Regions from separate parts of the Devosia sp. P2_G7 genome, predicted to be linked through region 1. Evidence: predicted binding sites of a transcription regulator. Region 1 holds the regulator's gene; the other holds the start of a gene.
What was found. The regulator HrcA, encoded in region 1, represses chaperone genes, less so after heat shock. The targets are predictions, from matches to a motif close to GTTAGCACTCNCNNNNNGNGAGTGCTAAC.

Region 1 (7,255 bases):
TTGCCGTGGTTAGAGAAATCTCACCATCGGCGGCGCGGTGGTGCGCCGACGCGGCTTGTCGTTGCGGCCCCGGTTATGGTCTAAGAAGCGCTCGTTGCCGCCTCTCGTTGCCGCCTTGGGAACACGACCATGCTGAGGTTCCTTGTCATTGCCCCGCTCCTCGCGGCCCCGTTGCTCCCCCTCGCCGCGATGGCGCAGGAGGTGCCGTCCGAGGCGCAGATGGACATGTGGTGCGGCACCGCATTCGAGTTGATGACCCGCGACGCACCGGCCGACGCCACGCCCGAGAAGCTGGCCTCGGCTAAGGTCTATGCCGATGGCGGCCAGTTGCTGCTGCAGCGCGCCATCCCGATCTACCTCGAAGCCGGCTATACCGATGAGGCACTGGCCCACTATCGCCAGGACCTCGAAAATTCCATCGGCCGCGTGGTCAACGGCTCGGCTCGCGCCAATGACGACGCTGCTTTTTCATTTCAGGATTGTTCGGCCCTGATCGGCCAATGAGATAGACAAGACCCGCATGGCCTTTACCCCGCGCTCCGACGACCTCTTCCTCGTGGTCGACCTGCAGTATGATTTCCTCCCGGGCGGCAAGCTTGCCGTTGCCGGCGGCGACGAGATCATCATCCCCATCAACCGGCTCGGCCGTCGCTTCGAAAACGTCGCGATGACCCAGGACTGGCACCCGCGCGGCCACATCTCGTTCGCCTCGACCCACCCCGGCGCCACGCCGTTCGAGGTGATGGAGCTGCCCTACGGCCCACAGGTGCTTTGGCCCGACCATTGCGTCTGGGACACCCACGGTGCCGAATTCTCCGCCGATGTCGATCTGCCCCACACCCAGCTGGTGATCCGCAAGGGCTACCACGAGGTGGTCGATTCCTATTCCGGCTTCCAGGAGGCCGACAGGAAGACCAAGACCGGCCTCGAGGGCTACCTGCGCGAGCGAAAATTCAAGCGGCTGTTCATTGCCGGTCTGGCCACCGATTTCTGCGTAAACTGGACGGCGGTCGATTCGGCCCATGCCGGGTTTGAGACCTATGTGATCGAGGATGCCTGCCGCGCCATCGATACCGGCGGCTCGCTGGCCCAGGACTGGGCCGACATGACCGCCGCGGGGGTCAAGCGGATCGTCGCCGGGGACATCGCCTGAGGGTTGAGATGCGAAGGGTCGTTCTGGGGTTGCTGCTGATCGGACTGTGGAGCCTGCCGGCCATCGCCGCCGAGCCGTCACCCGCCGCCGACCGGCTGCTCTGGTGCGGCAGCGCCTTCTTCTGGCTCGCCACCGACGCCTACGATTCGGGCGAGGACGCCGAAGCCCAGCAATACGAGGCCTGGTCCGACGACCTCGCCGGCCGCGCCGACATGATGCTGGAAGCGGAAGGCAACGACGACAACGCCATCACCGCGCTGCGCGACGCCTATGACAGCCGCGTCGTCGACGAGATGGGCAAGCCCGGCGCGAAGTATGATGTGACGACGTGCCCGGATCTGGTGACGGCCTCAGCGAATTAACAGAAGTCTATCCGCAGCTGTTTCAGTCGGGCACCTTCTCCCTCAACAGGAGAAGGCACTCACCTCGGCTAATGTGCCCTACGCGATCACGCAAACGCACACCTGCCGCCGGCTCCCCGCCGCCAGTGGATTGCGGTCAAAGTCCCCGTATCGATCCACGAGCCTCAGCCCTCCCAGTTCCACCAGCAGCGGCAGCTCCTGCGGAAAGATCTGCCGTAGTTCGAGCGGGGTGTGGCGGAAATCCTTGCGGTCGGCGGTGGACCAGTACCAGTCGGCGCGGCTCACCTGGGTGATCGGATCGTAGGCAATCGTCTCCTCGATGGTGACGTCACCTAGACGCGGGTGCGCGAACGTGCCCAGCAGCTCACGCCGCCCAGCCGGCAGGCTGAGCAGGCGCTGGCTCGGCACGAACACGTCGAATACCAGCCGCCCGCCCGGCGCAAGATGCTGGCGGATGGCCGAGAAGGCTCGGGCGAAGTCGGCGCGCGAGTGGAGGTGCATCAGCGAGTTGGCGGCAATAACGATCGCGTCGAAGCGCCGGCCGAGCACGAAGTCGCGCATGTCCAGCTGGATTAATTCGGCCGACACGCCGCGCTGGGCAACCGCAACGCGGGCATGCGACAGCATGGTCTCGGACACATCGCCGCCGGTCACGAGCGCTCCGCTTGCCGCCAGCGGCACCGTGAAGCGGCCGGAACCGCAAGCAAGTTCGAGTACGCGCTGGCCCGGTCCACCTGCCGCCTCGACATAGAAGCGCTCCATCGCGGCGTCCGGGGGCGCCACGAGGTCGTAGAGATCGGCATCGTCGTAAAGGCTGTCCATCGCGCTCCTCCTTCCGCAACCGGGCAACAAAAAGGGCGCCGGAGCGCCCTTCTCGACATCACCAGAAAGGTGAGATCAAACGCTCTTGTCCACTGCGCCTTCGGCCGGGGCGCCGGTTGCGCCGCCGCCCTTGGCGACGCCGACCATGGCTGGGCGCAGCACGCGGTCGCCGATGGCGAAGCCGGCCTGCACCACCTGCACCACGGTGCCTTCGGGGCGCGACGGATCGGGGACCTCGAACATCGCCTGGTGCTTGTGCGGGTCGAACTTCTGCCCTTCCGCCTCGATCGGCTTGACGCCGTGCTTGGCGAGCAACCGCTGCATCTCGCGCTCGGTCATCTCGATGCCTTCGATCAGCGAGCGGACCGTCGGGTCGGCGCTGTCGCGGGCCTCGGCCGGTAGCACCATCAGGGCGCGGCTCAGCGAATCGGTGGCCGTCAGCATATCGCGGGCGAACCCGGCGATGGCATAGGACCGCGTATCGCCGATCTCGCGCTCGGTGCGTTTGCGCAGGTTTTCCATCTCGGCGATGGTGCGCAGCAGCTTGTCGCGCATATCCTGGTTCTCGGCCTTGAGGGCCTCGATCGGATCGGGCGTCGCTGCCGTCTCGGCGGTCTTTTCGTCTGGCGTGTTGCCCTGGGTTTCGGTCGCGGTGGAAGCGGCCTTGTCGTCCTCGGGCTTGCTCGTATCGTCGTTCATTGGGACCTTGGATTTTGTCGCTGATCGCGTTTGCCCCGCATATCGGCCAATGAGCGATAAGATTCAAGCCTAGGAAAGGTTCCGGTACGGTCTCAGCCCTTCCGGGCCATCATGGCGGAGACGACATTGGCGGTATAATCCACCACCGGCACGATGCGCGCATAATTGAGCCGCGTCGGCCCGATGACGCCCAGGACGCCCACGACCTTCTGGTTTGCATCCTTGTACGGGCTGAGGATCACCGACGAGCCGGAGAGCGAGAACAGCTTGTTCTCCGAGCCGATGAAGATCTTCACCCCCTGCGCCGTCTCGGTATCGCCGAGCAGCTCGATCAGTCCATCGCGGCTTTCGAGTTCGTCGAACAGCTGGCGCACCCGGCTCAGTTCCTCGGACGCCATGGTGTCGTTGATGAGGTTGGCCCGGCCGCGCACGATCACCGTCGGTGGCGAAGCGCTGCCCGAGCCCGAGAGCGTCGCGAGCCCGGCATCCACCAGCTTGTGCGTCAGCTCGTCCAGCTCATGCACAGTGGCTTCGCGCTGCGCCTGCAGCGCCTTGCGGGTCTCGTTCAGCGTCTTGCCCACTGCGAAATGCGCCAGGTAGTTCGAGGCCTGCGTCAGCGCGCTTGCCGTCAGCCCCGGCGGCAGCGGCAGCACGCGGTTTTCCACCGAGCCATCCTCGCCCACCAGAACCACCATGGCGCGCTCGGCATCGAGCCGGATGAACTCGATGTGCTTCAGCACCAGGTCGGACTTTTGCGCGATCACCACGCCGGCGCCATGACTTAAGCCGCTGAGCAGCTGGCTCGCCTCGGTGAGCAGGTCCTCGACCTGCCCATGTACGGCCGGCCCCTGGAACTGCTTGGCGATCGCCGCCTTCTCGTCCTCGTTGACCGCGCCGACTTCCAGCATCGCGTCGACGAAGAACCGCAAGCCCTGCTGCGTCGGCAGCCGGCCGGCCGAGGTGTGCGGTGAGGCGATCAGCCCCAAATCCTCGAGATCGGCCATCACGTTGCGCACGGAAGCCGGGCTCAACCCGACGCTCAGCATCCGCGCCAGGTCGCGCGACGCCACCGGCGTGCCGGTGTCGAGATAGCGCTCCACCAACTTGCGGAAGATGTCCTGGCTGCGGGCGTTGAGCACTGCGAGCACGTCTTCGGGAGCTTTTGCGCGATCTGCCATGTTCACCATTTAGGCGGAAAGGCCTGTGTCGCCAAGCGACCGCTGCTTGTTCGGGGGGGCGGTCAGGGTTAAGAGGCGGTTAACAGCATTTCCAAGAACGAGTGATTTGATCATATGCGCCCTTCCGGACGCCAGCCAGACCAGATGCGGGCCGTAACGCTCGAACGTAATGTCGCCCCCAAGGCCGAAGGCAGCTGCCTCGTCAGCTTCGGCTCGACCAAGGTGTTCGTCACCGCCTCGGTCGAAACCACGCTTCCCTCCTGGCGCCGAAGCTCCGGCATGGGCTGGGTCACCGCCGAGTACGGCATGCTGCCGCGCGCCACCGGCTCGCGCACCAAGCGCGAAGCCGCGCAGGGCAAGCAATCCGGCCGCACCCAGGAAATCCAGCGGCTGATCGGCCGCAGCCTCCGCGCCGTCGTCGACATGCAGGCACTGGGCGAGAACCAGATCACGCTGGACTGCGACGTGCTGGAGGCCGATGGCGGCACCCGCACCGCCTCGATCACCGGCGCCTATATCGCACTGGCCGACGCCATCAAGTGGCTCGAGGCCCGCGGTCTCACCAAGGGCCCGGTGCTGCGCGATTCGGTCGCCGCCATCTCCTGCGGCATCTATCGCGGCAGCCCGGTGCTCGATCTCGATTATCTCGAGGACGTCGAGGCCCACACCGACGCCAATTTCGTCATGACCGGCACCGGCAAGTTCGTCGAGATCCAGGGCACCGCCGAGCAGGCGCCGTTTAGCCGCGACGAGCTCAACAGCCTGATGGCGCTGGCCGAGCAGGGAATCGGCGAACTCACGGCCCTGCAGAAGGCGGCCCTTTCCTGATGGTGGCGAAGCTCACATTGCGGCGCGGCGACCGGCTGGTGCTGGCGACCCACAATGCGGGCAAGCTCGCCGAGTTCAAGGAACTGCTGGCGCCGTTCGGGCTCGACCTCGTGTCGGCCGGTGAACTCGGCCTGCCGGAACCGGAAGAGACTGGCACCACCTTCATCGAAAACGCCCGCATCAAGGCACATGCCGCCGCGGCGGCCGCCAACAACATCGCACTGGCCGATGATTCCGGCCTCTCGGTCGATGCCATTGGCGGCAAGCCGGGCGTCTACACCGCCGACTGGGCCGGCTCTTCGGCGCACGGTGGCCGCGATTACATGGTCGGCATGCGCCGGGTCGAAGACGCGCTGCAAGGCGTCGGCGCCAGCACGCCGGGCGAACGCCGCGGCAGTTTCAACGCCACGCTCTGCCTCGCCCACCCGGATGGCCGCGAGGTAATCTACGAGGGAAAGGCCGAGGGCACGCTGGTCTGGCCCCCGCGCGGCGACAAGGGCTTTGGGTTCGATCCCGTCTTCATGCCCGACGGCTACGACATCACGTTCGGCGAGATGCCGTCGGAAGCCAAGCACTCCTGGTCGCCGGGCAAGGTTGGCCTCAGCCACCGCGCCCGCGCCTTCGCCAAGTTCGTCGACGATGCACTGGGAGGCGGCGTTGAGCACTGAAACCTTCGGCCACAACTCCGTCGATCCGCGCTCCAACGGCCTGTTCGGTGTGTACGTGCATTGGCCCTTCTGCGCCGCCAAGTGCCCCTACTGCGATTTCAACTCGCACGTGCACCGTGGTGAGTTCGACGAGCGGACCTACGTCGAGTCCTACGCGGCCGAACTGGCGCATTTCGCCAAGCAGACGCCCGGCCGTACGGTGCAGTCGATCTTCTTCGGTGGCGGCACGCCGTCGCTGATGGATCCGCGCTCGGTCGAGGGCATCCTCAATGCCATCTCCAAGCATTGGGTCATCGACCCGCGCGCCGAGATCACGCTCGAGGCCAACCCGACCTCGGTCGAGGCCGACCGCTTCCGCGGCTATCGCTCCGCCGGCGTCAACCGCGTCTCGCTCGGCGTGCAGTCGTTGCGTGAGGGTCCGCTGGCCGAACTGGGCCGCCGCCACACTGTCGACGAGGCCATCGCCGCCGTACGGCTGGCGCAGTCGATCTTCCCGCGCACCAGCTTCGACCTGATCTATTCGCGCCCGCGCCAGACCCTCGATGAGTGGCAGGACGAGCTGACCGAAGCGTTGTGGCTGGCGCAGGGACACCTGTCGCTCTACCAGCTCACCATCGAGATGGGCACGCGCTACTACGACCTGTTCCGCGCCGGCAAGCTGAAGATGCCGAGCGAGGATCTGAGCGCAGATTTCTACGAGATGACGCAGGAATTGACCCACAATGCGGGCCTGCCAGCATATGAAATCTCAAACCATGCGCGCCCCGGCCAGGAGAGCCGCCACAACCTGATCTACTGGCGCTACGGCGAGTATGTCGGCGTCGGCCCCGGCGCCCATGGCCGGCTGTTGATCAACAACCAGCGCCATGCCACGGCGACCGAAAAGATGCCGTTCGACTGGCAGAAGCGGGTGCAGTCGCGCGGCCACGGCATGGTCACCGACGACATCCTGACCTGGGAAGAAGAGGGCGACGAGCTGCTCGTCATGGGCCTCCGCCTCCGTGAGGGCATCGACCCGCGTCGCTTCCAGAAGATCTCCGGCCGCGCCATTTCCGAGCGCCAGATCAACGAGTTGAAGTCGATCGGCTTCGTCGAGACGCTGCCCAACGGCTTCATCCGCGTCACCGACAAGGGCTGGCCGGTGCTCGACGCGGTGGTCGCCGACCTAGCGGCCTAGCACCCACTCAAAACTCTTCGTCCAGAGTTCGGGCGGGATCTCGGCTTCCAGCGTCTTCACCAGCTTCGAGATCGGCACGGCGCGGAGCGTGTCCCGCCACGCCTGGTCGGCTTCCCACATCACCCGCGAGACGGCGCAGGGCTTTGACTCGCAATAACCCTCCGGCCGGCACGGGTTGTTCTGGCGGATCTGGGTGCACACGAAGGTGGAGCCCGGTCCCTCCACCGCCTCAACCACTTCGAGGAAAGAGATATCGGCCGGCGCTTTCGCCAGTCGGTAGCCACCCGATGGTCCCAGCGTGCTCTCGACGATGCCGGCATTCGACATCGCCTGCAGGGCCTTCGAGAGATATTCCTTCGGCACGCCGT
Region 2 (7,255 bases), on a different contig from region 1:
CGGTGAGCGCGACGCTGTCGGCGCTCAGGGCTGGCGCCCATGATCATATTGCGCGGCCGCTCGGCGGGCGCGCCTTTGCAGCGCGGGTGGGCGAGCTGGCGCAGCGGCACGGCAAGACGCACGCGCTGTCGCTCGATCCGCGCGGCGCCGAGCGGACGGGACGCTATGGCGGGTTCGTCGGCGCCTCGACGCAGATGCAGGTGGTGTACGAGCAGATCGAGCGGGTGGCCGACTCAGCCGCTCCGGTGTTCATCACGGGCGAGAGCGGCACCGGCAAGGACCTTTGCGCCGAAGCGCTGCATGAACGCAGCAGCCGTGCACACCGGCGTTTCGTTGCAGTCGATTGCGCGGCTATCCCGCAGGACATGATGGAAGCCGAGCTGTTCGGCGTAGTCGGCGGCGCCATGGCCGGCGCGGACGAGCACAAGGGTGCGGCGGAGCTCGCCGATGGCGGGACGCTGTTCCTCGACGAGATCGGCGAGATCGACCTCAGTCTCCAGGGCAAGCTGATGCGGTTCCTGCAGACCGGCACGATCAGCCGGCTGGGCGAAAGCGGCGTGCGCCGGCTGGACGTAAGGCTGATCTGTGCCACGCATCGCAACCCGATGCAGCTGATCGCCGAGCGCAAGTTCCGCGAGGACCTGTTCTACCGGCTGCACGTTCTGCCGATCCACCTGCCGCCATTGCGACAGCGCGCATCGGATGTCGCCGTGCTGGCGCGACACTTCCTCGACCGCTTCGCGGCCGAGGAGCGCAAGAGCTTCGCCGGCTTCACGACGGAGGCGGCGGCGCAGTTGATGGCCCAGGAGTGGCCGGGCAACGTACGGCAGCTCGAAACGCTGATCCACCGGCTGGTCGTGATGTTCGACGGCGGCGAGATCGACGCCGAGATGCTCGCGCAGGCCGACCTCGACGGGCCGGTAGCCACCCCTCAGCAGCAGCCAGCGCTGTTGCCGCGCCGGCAGACCGTGCTGCCGATGTGGCAACAGGAGCAGCGGATCATCGAGGAAGCGATCGAAAATTTCGGCGGCAACATCGCGCTGGCCGCCCAGGCGCTCGAACTCAGCCCCTCGACGATCTACCGCAAGCGACAAGCGTGGGCGGAACTGGAAGGCAAGAAGGGCGCGGCTTAGCCCGCTTCAAGCCTTCGTCAGCTTGTCCCGGAACTTCTTGGCGGTCGCGAAGGCCTTGTGCTCTTCGCCGAGCGCGGTGCCGGTCTTTGCCACCTTGCCGTCGGCGCCGATCAGTTCCCACGTCCATTTGGTATTGGGGCCGACGCCACCGGTGCGGCGGAGCTTGATTTCGAGTTCTGCGCTTACCGCCATGTGAACACCTTTGTGACAGAGTAGTTGAAGACCACGCTCATCAGCACGCCGAGCAGGCCCGCGAGGTAGAACGAGCCGTCATAGGCATAGATCCAGCTGGCGACGGAGACGTTGGCCAGGGCGCCGATGGAACAGACGGCGTAGAAGGTCAGCATGCCGGTGAGATAGCGCCAGCCGCGCAGCTTCTTGCTGGCGTAGGTCAGCTCGTTGTTGAGCACGAAGTTGAAGGTCATGGCGAGGATGGTCGCGGCTGTCTGCGCCCAGACGAAATTGAAACCCAGCCGCTCGTGTGTCAGCCACAGCGTCCCCATGTGGACGATGACGCCGAAGCCGCCGACGAGACCGAACAGCAGGAAGCTGGTGGGCAACAGGCCGCGGGTGAGCTTCGAAACGATCAGGCCCAGGAACTGGACGACGATGATCGGGCTCATCTTGCTCTCGCCGGCATGGCGCGGGCGGAAGGTATAGGGCACCTCGCCTATCCTGAGCTGCTTGCCATGGAGAGCGTGGAACCGGCCCGCCGAGACGATGATATCGAGCAGAATCTTGAATCCGTCATCGCTGAGCGCAGGGGCCACCTCGTCGAACACCTCGCGGCGCATCAGGAAGAAGCCGCTCATCGGGTCGCTGAGCGTTTCGCCGGTCAACACGTTCGAGAGCTTGGTGGCGAAGCGGCTGCCGGCCTCGCGAGTCTTGGAAAGTCCCTCACCGACGCTGCCCTGGCCGTCATACCGGGTTCCGACGACGATGTGGTCGCCGGCAATGGCCTTCTCCAGCATCTGCGGCAGGATGCGCTCGTCGTGCTGGAGGTCGGCGTCGATGACGGCGAAATACGGCGCAGCACTTGCGAGGATGCCCTCGATGACGGCCGAACTCAGGCCGCGCCGGCCGAGGCGATGGATGCCGCGCACGTTAGGGTGCCGCCGCGCCATGTCTCGTACCAGGTCATGGGTGCCGTCGGGCGAGTTGTCGTCGACGACGATGAACTCGAACGGTATGGAGCCGAGCGCCGCAGTGACCTTCTCGTACAGCAGCGCAATGTTCTCGCGCTCGTTGTAGCTGGGCACGATGACGGCCAGTTGTGGGGCGACCCAGGCTTCCGGGGATTTGCGGGTATGGCTATCGAATTGGACGACGGTCACGTCTGCTCCGGGGTAATTTCAGCCTCAGGTACCGCCAAGCCGGGCGCTTTGCAACTTACCATCGGTCGGGTTTACGGTTTCTGTCCGCACCCAAACGCATCGGCAAGCCTCCTGTTTCATGCGCTTGTCGCATAGTCGCCACATCGCCAGCGTATGGCTGCGCTCGTCCTTGACTCGTTTCGGGGCCCCTCCTATATCCCCAGCCAGCCGTTAGCACTCCTCGATCACGAGTGCTAACAGGTGCGAAATCATTTAGAGGCTGATAGGAGCAAAAATGGCTTTCCGTCCCCTGCACGACCGCGTGGTCGTCCGGCGCGTCGACAGCGAAGAGAAATCGGCTGGCGGCATCATCATCCCCGATACCGCCAAGGAAAAGCCCTCCGAGGGTATCGTCGAGGCCGTCGGCCCCGGCGCCCGTGACGAGAGCGGCAAGGTCGTGGCGCTGGACGTCAAGGCCGGCGACCGAATCCTGTTCGGCAAGTGGAGCGGCACCGAGGTGAAGCTCGACGGCAAGGACCTTCTGATCATGAAGGAATCCGACATCATGGGCGTGATCTCGTAACCAGGCGCTTCGCCGGTTTCGACCACTCCCTTTTCAACTCGTAAGGAGCGCCTCCAATGGCTGCGAAAGACGTAAAGTTCTCCACCGATGCCCGCGACAAGATGGTCCGCGGCGTCAACATCCTCGCCAATGCAGTGAAGGTCACGCTCGGTCCGAAGGGCCGTAACGTCGTGATCGACAAGTCGTTCGGTGCCCCGCGCATCACCAAGGACGGCGTCACCGTCGCCAAGGAAATCGAGCTCGAGGACAAGTTCGAGAACATGGGCGCCCAGATGGTGCGCGCTGTTGCCTCGAAGACCAACGACATTGCCGGTGACGGCACCACCACCGCGACCGTGCTGGCCCAGGCCATCGTCAACGAGGGCGTCAAGCTCGTCGCTGCCGGCATGAACCCGATGGACCTGAAGCGCGGCATCGATCTGGCCGTGCTGGAAGTCGTCGACAACCTCGGCAAGGCCAAGAAGACCATTTCTTCGAACGCCGAAGTCGCGCAGGTCGGCACCATTTCCGCCAACGGCGAAACCGCCATCGGCGAGATGATTGCCAATGCGATGCAGAAGGTCGGCAACGAGGGTGTCATCACCGTCGAGGAAGCCAAGACCGCCGAGACTGAACTCGACGTCGTCGAGGGCATGCAGTTCGACCGCGGGTACCTCTCGCCGTACTTCGTCACCAATGCCGAGAAGATGGTTGCGGTGCTCGAGGATCCGGTGATCCTGCTGCACGAGAAGAAGCTCTCGAACCTGCAGGCCATGCTGCCGATCCTCGAAGCCGTGGTGCAGTCGCAGCGTCCGCTGCTGATCGTTGCCGAGGACATCGAGGGCGAGGCCCTGGCCACGCTCGTCGTCAACCGCCTCCGCGGCGGCCTCAAGGTCGCTGCCGTCAAGGCTCCTGGGTTCGGCGATCGCCGCAAGGCCATGCTCGAAGACATCGCCGTCCTCACCGGCGGCCAGGTGATCTCGGAAGATCTCGGCATCAAGCTCGAGAACGTCACTCTCGACATGCTCGGCACTGCCAAGCGCGTGGAAATCTCCAAGGAGAACACCACGATCGTCGACGGCTCCGGTCAGAAGTCCGACATCGAAGGCCGCGTGGCCCAGATCAAGGCGCAGATCGAAGAGACCACTTCGGACTACGACAAGGAAAAGCTGCAGGAACGTCTGGCCAAGCTCGCCGGCGGTGTTGCGGTGATCAAGGTCGGCGGTTCGACCGAAATCGAGGTCAAGGAGCGCAAGGACCGCGTCGACGACGCGCTGAACGCGACCCGCGCCGCGGTTGAAGAAGGCATCGTGCCGGGCGGCGGCGTCGCGCTGCTGCGCGCTTCGAACGCCATCACTGCCAAGGGTGCGAATTCCGACCAGCAGGCCGGTATTGCTCTCGTCCGTCGCGCTCTCCAGGAGCCGGTCCGTCAGATCGCCAACAATGCTGGCGATGAAGGCTCGGTCGTGGTCGGCAAGATCCTCGAAAGCACCAACCCGAACTTTGGCTACAACGCCCAGACCGGCGAATATGGCGACATGGTTGCCATGGGCGTGGTCGACCCGGTGAAGGTGGTTCGCACCGCCCTGCAGGACGCGGCTTCGGTTGCTTCGCTCCTCATCACCACCGAGGCAATGATCGCCGAAGTGCCGAAGGACGCGGCCCCGGCGATGCCGGGCGGCGGCGGCATGGGCGGCATGGGTGGCATGGACTTCTAAGTCCACGCAACGACATCCGACCTTTTCCCAAAGGTCACGAACGGGAGGGCGGTCCGCATGGGCCGCCCTTTCGTTTTGAGGTTTGCGCAGGGCCGCTGCGCATATCCGCGCGATTGACTCCGCCCCGCGCCCCGCGCCACACGTTGCGCACCCGCCGCCCACCCAGGAGTAACCCATGAGCGTTGTGCCGCCGATGATGGCCGTTCCGCCGATGACGGAGCAGAAGTCCGTGCCCGACCAGCCGCTCGACAAGGATTGGTGGCGTGGGGCGGTGATCTATCAGATCTATCCGCGCTCGTTTCAGGACCATAACGGCGATGGGGTTGGCGACCTGGTGGGGATCACCGAGCGGCTGGACTATGTTGCCGATCTCGGGGTGGATGCGATCTGGCTTAGCCCGTTCTTCACCTCGCCAATGAAGGACTTTGGCTACGACGTCTCCAACTACCGCGATGTCGATCCGATCTTCGGCACGCTCGGGGATTTCGACCGGCTGCTGGAGAAGGCGCATTCGCGCGGGCTGAAGGTGATCATCGACCAGGTGATCTCGCACACCTCGGACAAGCATCCGTGGTTCGCCGAGAGCCGGCAGAACCGGACCAATCCGCGGCACGACTGGTATGTGTGGGCCGATCCGAACCCGGACGGCACGCCGCCCAACAACTGGCTCTCGATCTTCGGCGGCTCGGCCTGGACCTGGGACAGCCGGCGCATGCAGTACTACATGCACAACTTCCTCACCTCGCAGCCGGACCTCAACTTCCACAACGCGGACGTGCAGGACGCGGTGCTCGGCGACATGCGGTTCTGGCTGGAGCGCGGGGTGGATGGGTTCCGGCTCGACACGGTGAACTTCTATTTCGCCTCGCTGGGGCTCGAGTCGAACCCGGTGGTGAAACCGGAGGATTTCAACGCGTCCACCGCACCCGCGGTGAACCCCTACAATTTCCAGGAACACCTCTACGACAAGAGCCGGCCGGAGAACCTCGAGTTCCTCACCCGCATCCGTGCGCTGCTCGACGAGTATCCGGGCCGGACTTCGGTGGGCGAGATCGGGGACAGCCAGCACCAGCTCGAGGTGATGGCGGCGTATACGTCGGGGACCGACAAGCTGCACATGGCCTACACGTTCGACTATCTGGGCGGGGCGTTCGACGCCGGGCATTTCAGGAAGTCGATCGACCTGACCGAGAAGGACGCGCCGGAAGGCTGGATCTGCCTCGCGTTCTCGAACCACGACGTGGTGCGGCATGTGAGCCGGTGGATGAGCCATGGCGACCGCGAGGCCTTCGGCAAGCTGACGGCAACGATGCTGCTGACGATGCGCGGCTCGGTGTGCCTGTACCAGGGCGAGGAACTGGGGCTGACCGAGGCGGAGTTGTCGTTCGAGGACCTGGTGGACCCCTACGGCATCGAGTTCTGGCCGCAGTTCAAGGGCCGCGACGGATGCCGCACGCCGATGGTGTGGCAATCGTCGGCACATCTGGGTGGCTTCTCGACCGCGCCGCGGGCGTGGCTGCCGGTGCCGGGCGATCACCTGCTGAAGGCGCCGGACCTGCAGGAAAAGCAGAACGACTCGCTGCTGCACCACTACCGGGCGACGCTGAAACTCCGGAAGGAGCACAAGGCGCTGGTGAAGGGGACGATCAAGACGCTCGACGCGCCGGAGGGGGTGCTGATGTTCACCCGCACGGCAGATGGCGAGACGTTACTTTGCGCCTTCAACATGACTGGCGGCCCGATCGTCGTCGGCCTGCCCGACGGGCTCGGGGTCAGGGGGATCGACGCTCCCGGCTCCGTCCCCGCTCCCGCCGGCGACGGCGGGCTCGATCTGCCGGCTTTCGGTGGATTTGTCGGGGCTGTCATCTAGCGCGGGAGCCGGTGGCTCTTCGACCGGCGGAGGGGGCTCAGGGGCTGCCGGTGGCGGCTCGGGTACTGACGCCGGCGGCAGCGGCCCGGGATACCGGGCGGCGAGCAACGCCTGCGTCGCGGGATGCTCCGCGGCTTCGGTCAGTTCGGCGGGCTTGCCGCCTTCGACGATATGACCGGCCTCCAGCACCAGGATGCGGTCGGCGATGAGGCGCAGCACGTCGAAGTCGCGGCTGCCGCAGAGCACCGTGAGGCCGTAGTCCGAGCGGACACGGTTGAACAGCACCAGGAACTCGGCCTGCTCGACCGGATCGAGACGGGCGGTCGGCTCGTCGAGGACGATCAGGCTCGGGCGGCTGACCAGAGCACGCGCCAGAGCCAGGCGCTGCAGTTCCATGGCGGTGAACTGACCCGGCAGGCGGTCGAGCACATCGGGCGCAACGCCGACAACGCGCACGGCCTCGACCAGCCGATCGGCCTGCTCGTCGATCAGCAATTGCTCTTCGACCCGCAACGGCTCGGTGAGTGACAGGCCCACCGGCAGGTCCGGATTGAAGGCGGCGTGCGGGTCGGGGAACATGAAGCTGATGCGGGCGCGGGCCTCGTGGGCGAGATCGCTGCCGCGATATGGCGCTCGATCGAACCCCAGCTGGCCGGAGC

Region 2: a site for HrcA is predicted at 2,677-2,705, ahead of AC1DWU_RS13670 (co-chaperone GroES). Genes of this name have one in related genera too.

What each region holds. Positions count from the first base shown of each region.
Region 1 covers NZ_JBFUFI010000014.1:51,030-58,284, reverse strand. Annotated here, with positions in the region: gene AC1DWU_RS20145 (hypothetical protein) at 130-504, shown strand; gene AC1DWU_RS20140 (nicotinamidase) at 521-1,153, shown strand; gene AC1DWU_RS20135 (hypothetical protein) at 1,162-1,515, shown strand; gene AC1DWU_RS20130 (class I SAM-dependent DNA methyltransferase) at 1,594-2,337, opposite strand; gene grpE (nucleotide exchange factor GrpE) at 2,413-3,036, opposite strand; gene hrcA (heat-inducible transcriptional repressor HrcA) at 3,129-4,223, opposite strand; gene rph (ribonuclease PH) at 4,329-5,042, shown strand; gene AC1DWU_RS20110 (non-canonical purine NTP pyrophosphatase) at 5,042-5,710, shown strand; gene hemW (radical SAM family heme chaperone HemW) at 5,700-6,887, shown strand; gene AC1DWU_RS20100 (RrF2 family transcriptional regulator) at 6,876-7,255, opposite strand, start outside.
Region 2 covers NZ_JBFUFI010000007.1:198,375-205,629, reverse strand. Annotated here, with positions in the region: gene AC1DWU_RS13685 (sigma-54-dependent transcriptional regulator) at 1-1,133, shown strand, start outside; gene AC1DWU_RS13680 (hypothetical protein) at 1,140-1,325, opposite strand; gene AC1DWU_RS13675 (glycosyltransferase) at 1,316-2,467, opposite strand; gene AC1DWU_RS13670 (co-chaperone GroES) at 2,742-3,029, shown strand; gene groL (chaperonin GroEL) at 3,086-4,726, shown strand; gene bglA (beta-galactosidase BglA) at 4,938-6,596, shown strand; partial or broken gene AC1DWU_RS13655 (ATP-binding cassette domain-containing protein) at 6,927-7,255, opposite strand, start outside.